Regions from separate parts of the Thalassobacillus hwangdonensis genome, predicted to be linked through region 2. Evidence: a T-box and tRNA genes for the amino acid it is inferred to sense, from the RefSeq annotation. Region 2 holds a T-box; the other holds one or more tRNA genes.
What was found. The T-box of region 2 lies ahead of thrS (threonine--tRNA ligase). A T-box ahead of a tRNA ligase gene usually reads a tRNA of that ligase, here a tRNA-Thr.
Positions count from the first base shown of each region.

Region 1 (3,409 bases), on a different contig from region 2:
AACCCTTATGCACCTGGACTTGGAACTGATGAAGACGGTGACTATGCAGCTCGTAGCTGGCAATTGGTTGGCGGTGGATGGAGTCAAGCTCCTGAAGCGGAAGGAAACTATATGATCCGTGCCCTCGTCAGCTATGCTGCAGAAGCACCGGTCATTGAATCTCCAGCAGACGGCTCCTACACGAATGAAGCGAATACGACAGTGGAAGGATCAGCTGCACCAGGCACGACAGTAACAGTTTATAATAACGAAGAAGAAGTGGGATCCACAGAAGTGACGGAAGACGGACATTTCTCTTTGGAAATCACACTTGATGACGGGGAGAATGTATTGACTGCCGTTTCAAATGCTGATAATGGGTCTACTGATCCTTCAGCGCCTGTTACAGTTACGCTTGATCAGCAAAAACCTGGATTGCAAATCACCTCTCCTGAAGATGGAGATCGGACGAACAAACAGGTTGTAACTGTTGAAGGCGAAGTACAGGACGAAAATCTTGATCGTGTAATGGTCAATGGTCAGCGCGCCTCCGTATCTGAAGATGGTACGTTCTCTAAACGTATCCTTCTGGATGAAGGTGAAAATGAAATCAAAGTCCGTGCCATTGACTTAGCTGGCAACAAACGCACGAAGAAAATCACTATCGATGCTAAATTTGAAGCGGCTCCAATCGAAAATCTGACTCCTGCAGAAGATACGTATCTTCAGGCTGGTGAGTCCGTGAAGATTGAGTTCGATTCAGAACCTGGATTGGATGCAACCTTCTACATTAAGATGCCATTGGTCAATCTATCGAATGCAAATGATCTTCCAATGATGGAAGTCTCACCTGGTCACTATGTAGGTTATTGGACAGCAACCTCTAACCTGGTAGCGGAAGGTGCAGAAATCAATGTGAAGACGATGGATGATTACGGCAACATGGCTCAGCAAGCAGCAGAGGGTAAATTATTCATCAATACGGAAGAGTAAAGGTTTTTGGAGAAGCTCCCTGAAGTCCAGGGAGCTTTTCTTATGTAATCAATAATCTGTTTTATAGAAAAAAGAAAGAAACATTAAAAAAATGTCGAAAATGCCTTTACAAACATATTTGTGTGTGGTTATAATAATACTTGTCAGTTTTCAGAGCGGGTGTCGAAGAAAACAAGCAAGGCCCGTTGGTCAAGTGGTTAAGACACCGCCCTTTCACGGCGGTATCACGGGTTCGAATCCCGTACGGGTCACCACTAACTGGAGGATTAGCTCAGCTGGGAGAGCACTTGCCTTACAAGCAAGGGGTCGCAGGTTCGAACCCTGCATCCTCCACCATTTGCTCTATTACTGAATATGTGGATAAATGTGTATAAGTATGTCGACCCTTGCTATGACAATGCTGATCGAGTGATGTCATAATTTGGATTGTGTATAACTTTTAAGTTTTGCACAAGTTCACTTGCAACGAGACGAGCACAATACAATTAATCTGCTGTAATCTTAACAAATAATGCCGGTCTAGCTCAATTGGTAGAGCAACTGACTTGTAATCAGTAGGTTGGGGGTTCAAGTCCTCTGGCCGGCACCACTCATATTATGGAGGGATAGCGAAGTTGGCCAAACGCGGCGGACTGTAAATCCGCTCCCATCGGGTTCGTAGGTTCGAGTCCTACTCCCTCCACCATCTTATGTTTTCTTACTTCGATGTAACGGCTTCTAGTTAGAAAACGATTGTTGTCCTATGGGCATATTAAATTTTATATAATGGATGTTTCATTTTTTGAAAATCGGTTATATTAAACATATTCCTTTCATCATTGTTGGGCCATAGCCAAGCGGTAAGGCAACGGGTTTTGGTCTCGTCATGCCCAGGTTCGAATCCTGGTGGCCCAGCCATGTTTGAGCCATTAGCTCAGTTGGTAGAGCATCTGACTTTTAATCAGAGGGTCGGAGGTTCGAATCCTCCATGGCTCACTCTTTTGGGGCCTTAGCTCAGCTGGGAGAGCGCCTGCTTTGCACGCAGGAGGTCAGCGGTTCGATCCCGCTAGGCTCCACCACTCACTTAAACCAATACCATACATAAATGGAAAGCTGACATGATTCGTTCATGTCAGCTTTTTTCGTGTGAAGGCATGAGTTTCTCACGAGGTAAGTCGTACTTGCAGGTAAATCCGAATAAAAGGGGGAGATGGGTTCATGCCAATCAAGGCAGTGTTTCTTGATCGGGATGGAACACTAGGTGGTTCCGATCAAATCGAGTATCCTGGAGAATTTCAATTATACCCAGGTGTGCGTAAGTCTCTGGATAACCTCAGAAAAAATGGCATCAAACTCTTTTCTTTCACCAACCAGCCTGGAATTACGGATATCCACAGGAATGATTGATGAAGCATTAACAAAATACCGGTTATCCCCACAAGATTGTGTAGTCATTGGGGATAGGGAGAAAGATATGCTCGCCGCACATCGTGCAGAAGTCAAAAGCATACTCGTACTGACCGGAGATGGAAAGAAAGCACGCAATCAACTAAATTCCATTTATTTACATTATGTCGCGGAAGATTGTAATGATGCAGTAAGCTGGCTGTTATCGCACAAATAACGTATATATATACAGAATCGTGTCCAGTTGAGTCATTTTCCTGAAAGCGTCTACAATATAGGTAGATGAAAAAGGAGGAGACATGATGATGAAGAAAATCTCTATTCTTGGTGTACCGATGGACCTTGGTCAAAACCGCCGTGGTGTGGATATGGGACCAAGCGCAATCCGATACGCAGGTGTAATCGAACGTTTAGAAAAGTTGAAGCTTGATATAGATGATCTTGGGGATGTAGCAATTCCTCGTCCGAATCGCAAAGAACCTCAAATGCAGGACAACCTCCGCAACTTGAAAGAAGTAGCGGAAGGAAATGAACTGCTTGCAGAGAAAGTCGATCAAATTGTTAGTGAGGGCAGTTTCCCATTGATTCTTGGTGGGGATCACAGTATCGCGATGGGGACGCTTGCAGGAGTATCCAAGCATTACGAGAATCTTGGTGTTATCTGGTATGATGCACACGGAGACCTGAACAGCAGTGAAACTTCCCCGTCCGGTAACATTCATGGTATGCCACTGGCAGTCAGTCTTGGTATCGGCCATGAGCGTCTGGTCAACATCCATGGGTACCAGCCGAAGTTGAAACCCGAGAATATCGTGATTGTCGGGGCTCGCTCTCTGGATGAAGGGGAACGCGAACTGATCAAAGAGAGAGGCATCAAGGTATTCACGATGCATGAGGTTGATCGTATGGGAATGACCCAGGTCATGAAAGAAACGGTCGATTATCTGAGAGATCGCACCGACGGCGTTCATCTGAGTCTCGACCTGGATGGACTGGATCCAAGTGATGCCCCAGGTGTCGGAACGCCTGTCATGGGTGGTATGAGCTATCG
Region 1 covers NZ_JBHTKL010000002.1:4,473-7,881, forward strand. Annotated here, with positions in the region: gene ACFQ2J_RS07840 (S8 family serine peptidase) at 1-972, shown strand, start outside; tRNA gene ACFQ2J_RS07845 (tRNA-Glu) at 1,152-1,226, shown strand; tRNA gene ACFQ2J_RS07850 (tRNA-Val) at 1,233-1,308, shown strand; tRNA gene ACFQ2J_RS07855 (tRNA-Thr) at 1,486-1,561, shown strand; tRNA gene ACFQ2J_RS07860 (tRNA-Tyr) at 1,572-1,657, shown strand; tRNA gene ACFQ2J_RS07865 (tRNA-Gln) at 1,795-1,869, shown strand; tRNA gene ACFQ2J_RS07870 (tRNA-Lys) at 1,875-1,947, shown strand; tRNA gene ACFQ2J_RS07875 (tRNA-Ala) at 1,955-2,030, shown strand; gene ACFQ2J_RS07880 (hypothetical protein) at 2,170-2,358, shown strand; gene ACFQ2J_RS07885 (HAD hydrolase-like protein) at 2,351-2,575, shown strand; gene rocF (arginase) at 2,661-3,409, shown strand, end outside.
Region 1: it encodes a tRNA-Thr, which carries the amino acid that the T-box ahead of thrS (threonine--tRNA ligase) is inferred to sense. The anticodon was not compared.

Region 2 (3,409 bases):
TAGAGGCGAAATCGAACGTGTGAAAGCGTCAAGGATCATCGAACGGATCAAACAAGTGAGCAAGGACGTCCCATTATACAGCCATAACCGAAGAAATGCGGATTGACTTTATATGCTTATCCAGACTTCCGATCTGGATAAGCATTTTTTTATACAATCCCCCATATAGTTAGAGTAGATCGATTGTTGTTAGGGGGAACGGTTCTGATATGATACGAATCTTTTTTTTATCAAGACAAGAGACGGTGTCTTTTTGTGATTTTATCATGCAGGAAGGGGCGAAATATCAGGTCCAGTGGAGAGGGGATGAGAAAGGCAGGAATGAAGTGTCACTTGTCGCAAGCGATATGAAGCACCAGGAAATCGATTTCCTGTTGAATATCTTCGTTCAGCTCATTCATAAGCATCGGCTCCGATTATGGCTGGACAAGCTGATCCGGGGCAGTTATTACTATCAGGATAACGAGGAGGTCGACCGGATCATCGATATATGTGACTGGCTTCGGGACAGTGATCAGCGAAAACGTCTAGGAGTGAGGCATCCGGATTTGGAAGCCTCCATCAAGCAGTTTCTTCGCGATCGAATTCAATTGAAAGCCGCGCTATCCTTCGATGATATGATGAGCTTCTGTTTCAAGCACCACCGCATGCTACTGCTTGATTATATCGGCAGTGCGATCGACGAGTTCAAACGTGAGGAAGATTATCAGAGTTGGGTTGATTCGTTGAGGACGTACATGACTAAAAAAGAATCATTGGTCGAAGAAATGCATGTATTGCATCGCAGAAGCTTTTATTTCTTTGAGAAAAACGGTAAACGAATTGCAAAAGAGGAACTGGAAGCCCAGATGAACAAAGAGCCAGTCCACTTGTTTTTAGGAGACAGGGAAGATGGAATGATCTCTCCACTGCTCATCTACGCCCCAAAACGTTTATTCATCTATGGTACAGACCCATCGGATCCCAAGGTCCAGACCATCATCAATATCTTTCAGGAAAAAGCATTGTATAAACCTAAGGAACAATTTCCGTTCACATCACCTGGTTTGAATTAATTCGTTTCTCGCTTGATTTATGTGTGGTCTATCGCTATAATACGTACATATAACTTCAATCACAAAAGGTTAAGACGAGGACACGAACTTCGGAGACGGTGATACAGAGAAGGAAGCCATGGCTGGAAGCTTCCTGCACACGTACGGATGTTTACCACCTCTGAACCTCTTCAGTGAACTGAACGTAGCTGAAGACGTACATCTGCGTTAAAGATTTCAGAGCCACAGTTTTTTCTGTGGGAATTAGGGTGGAACCACGACGAACACGCTCGTCCCTTTGCATGATGCAGAGGGATGGGCGTTTTTTAATTCATTAAAGAGGTAAAGGAGAGTTTTCTATGTCAGATCAGATTAAGCTGACTTTTCCAGATGGAAATGTCAAAGAGTTTCCACATGGTACAACTGGAGAAGACGTCGCATTCGATATTTCCCCAGGTCTGAAAAAGCAGGCATTAGCAATCAAAATAGATGGAGAGCTGTATGATCTACGTCGTCCTATCGAACAAGGTGGAGCGATTGAGATCGTTACTTACAAGAATCCTGAAGGGGTGGAAGTGCTCCGTCATTCAACTGCACACTTGATGGCTCAGGCAGTCAAGCGTCTTTTCGGAAACGTGAAGCTTGGGGTCGGTCCGGTCATCGAGAACGGTTTCTATTACGACATCGATATGGATGAGTCATTGACGCCGGAAGACCTTCCGAAAATCGAAAAAGAGATGAAGCGCATCGTAGATGAAAACCTTGAAATCGAACGCGTGGAAGTTTCTCGTGAAGAAGCGAAGCGTATGTTTGAAGAAATTGGGGATGACCTGAAGGATGAGCTGATTGATGCCATCCCTGAAGGTCAGCCGATCACGATTTACAAGCAAGGGGAGTTCTTCGATCTTTGCCGAGGAATCCACGTTCCGCAGACAAGTAAAATCAAGATTTTCAAGTTATTGAGTATTTCCGGTGCCTACTGGCGTGGTGACAGCAATAACAAGATGCTTCAGCGTATCTACGGGACTGCATTCGAAAAGAAAGCACACCTTGATGAACACTTGCGATTGCTTGAAGAAGCAAAAGAACGTGACCACCGTAAGCTAGGGAAAGAACTTGGCATTTTCACCGTCAATCAGAAGGTTGGACAAGGTCTTCCATTATGGCTTCCGAAAGGTGCAACAGTGCGTCGCACAATTGAACGCTATATCGTCGATATGGAAGAGAAGCTTGGTTACGATCATGTTTATACGCCAGTTTTAGGAAGCGTTGATCTATATAAGACAAGTGGCCACTGGGATCACTACCAGGACGACATGTTCCCGGTAATGGAAATGGACAATGAAGATCTAGTGCTTCGTCCAATGAACTGCCCGCACCATATGATGGTATATAAGAATCAGCTGCACAGCTACCGTAACCTGCCGGTGCGTATTGCTGAACTAGGTACGATGCATCGTCACGAAATGTCAGGAGCACTTGCAGGGTTGCAGCGAGTCCGTGCGATGACATTGAATGATGCTCATATCTTTGCAAGACCGGACCAGTTGAAGGATGAGTTCATCCGCGTCGTCCGTCTCGTCCAGGAAGTGTACAAAGACTTCGGCATCAATGATTATTACTTCCGCTTATCTTACCGTGATCCAGAAGATAAAGAGAAATATGTAGATAATGATGAGATGTGGAACAAAGCACAGGCGATGCTGAAGGAAACGATGGAAGACATGGACCTTGATTATGTAGAGGCTGAAGGAGAAGCGGCATTCTACGGTCCGAAGCTTGACGTTCAAGTGAAAACAGCACTTGGAAAGGATGAAACACTTTCCACTGTACAGCTGGACTTCCACCTTCCTGAGCGTTTTGACCTCACTTATGTTGGAGAAGACGGGAATAATCACCGCCCAGTCGTCATCCACCGGGGAGTTGTTTCCACAATGGAACGCTTTGTGGCATTCCTTATCGAAGAATACAAAGGAGCTTTCCCTACATGGCTTTCACCTGTACAGGCGAAAATCATTCCAGTTTCGGCAGAAGCGCACCTTGAATATGCGAAGAAGCTGGAAGATGAGCTGCGTATGGCTGGAGTTCGTGTAGAAGTTGATGAACGCGATGAGAAAATCGGCTATAAGATCCGTGAAGCACAAGTTCAGAAAGTTCCGTTCCAGCTTGTCGTAGGCGATAAGGAAGTGGAAGCGAACGCAGTCAATGTACGCCGTTACGGTCAGAAAGAATCGGAGACGAAGTCTGTCGAAACTTTCAAATCCGAAATCAAAAATGAAATAGATCAACGCTTGTTGAATAAATAAAGGAGAAAAGCTGTCCAGAGATGGGCAGCTTTTCTTTTTGATTATATCTAACTTGGCTTATGATATAAT
Region 2 covers NZ_JBHTKL010000001.1:1,357,679-1,361,087, reverse strand. Annotated here, with positions in the region: gene dnaI (primosomal protein DnaI) at 1-106, shown strand, start outside; gene ytxC (sporulation protein YtxC) at 210-1,055, shown strand; T-box leader at 1,118-1,335, shown strand; gene thrS (threonine--tRNA ligase) at 1,394-3,340, shown strand.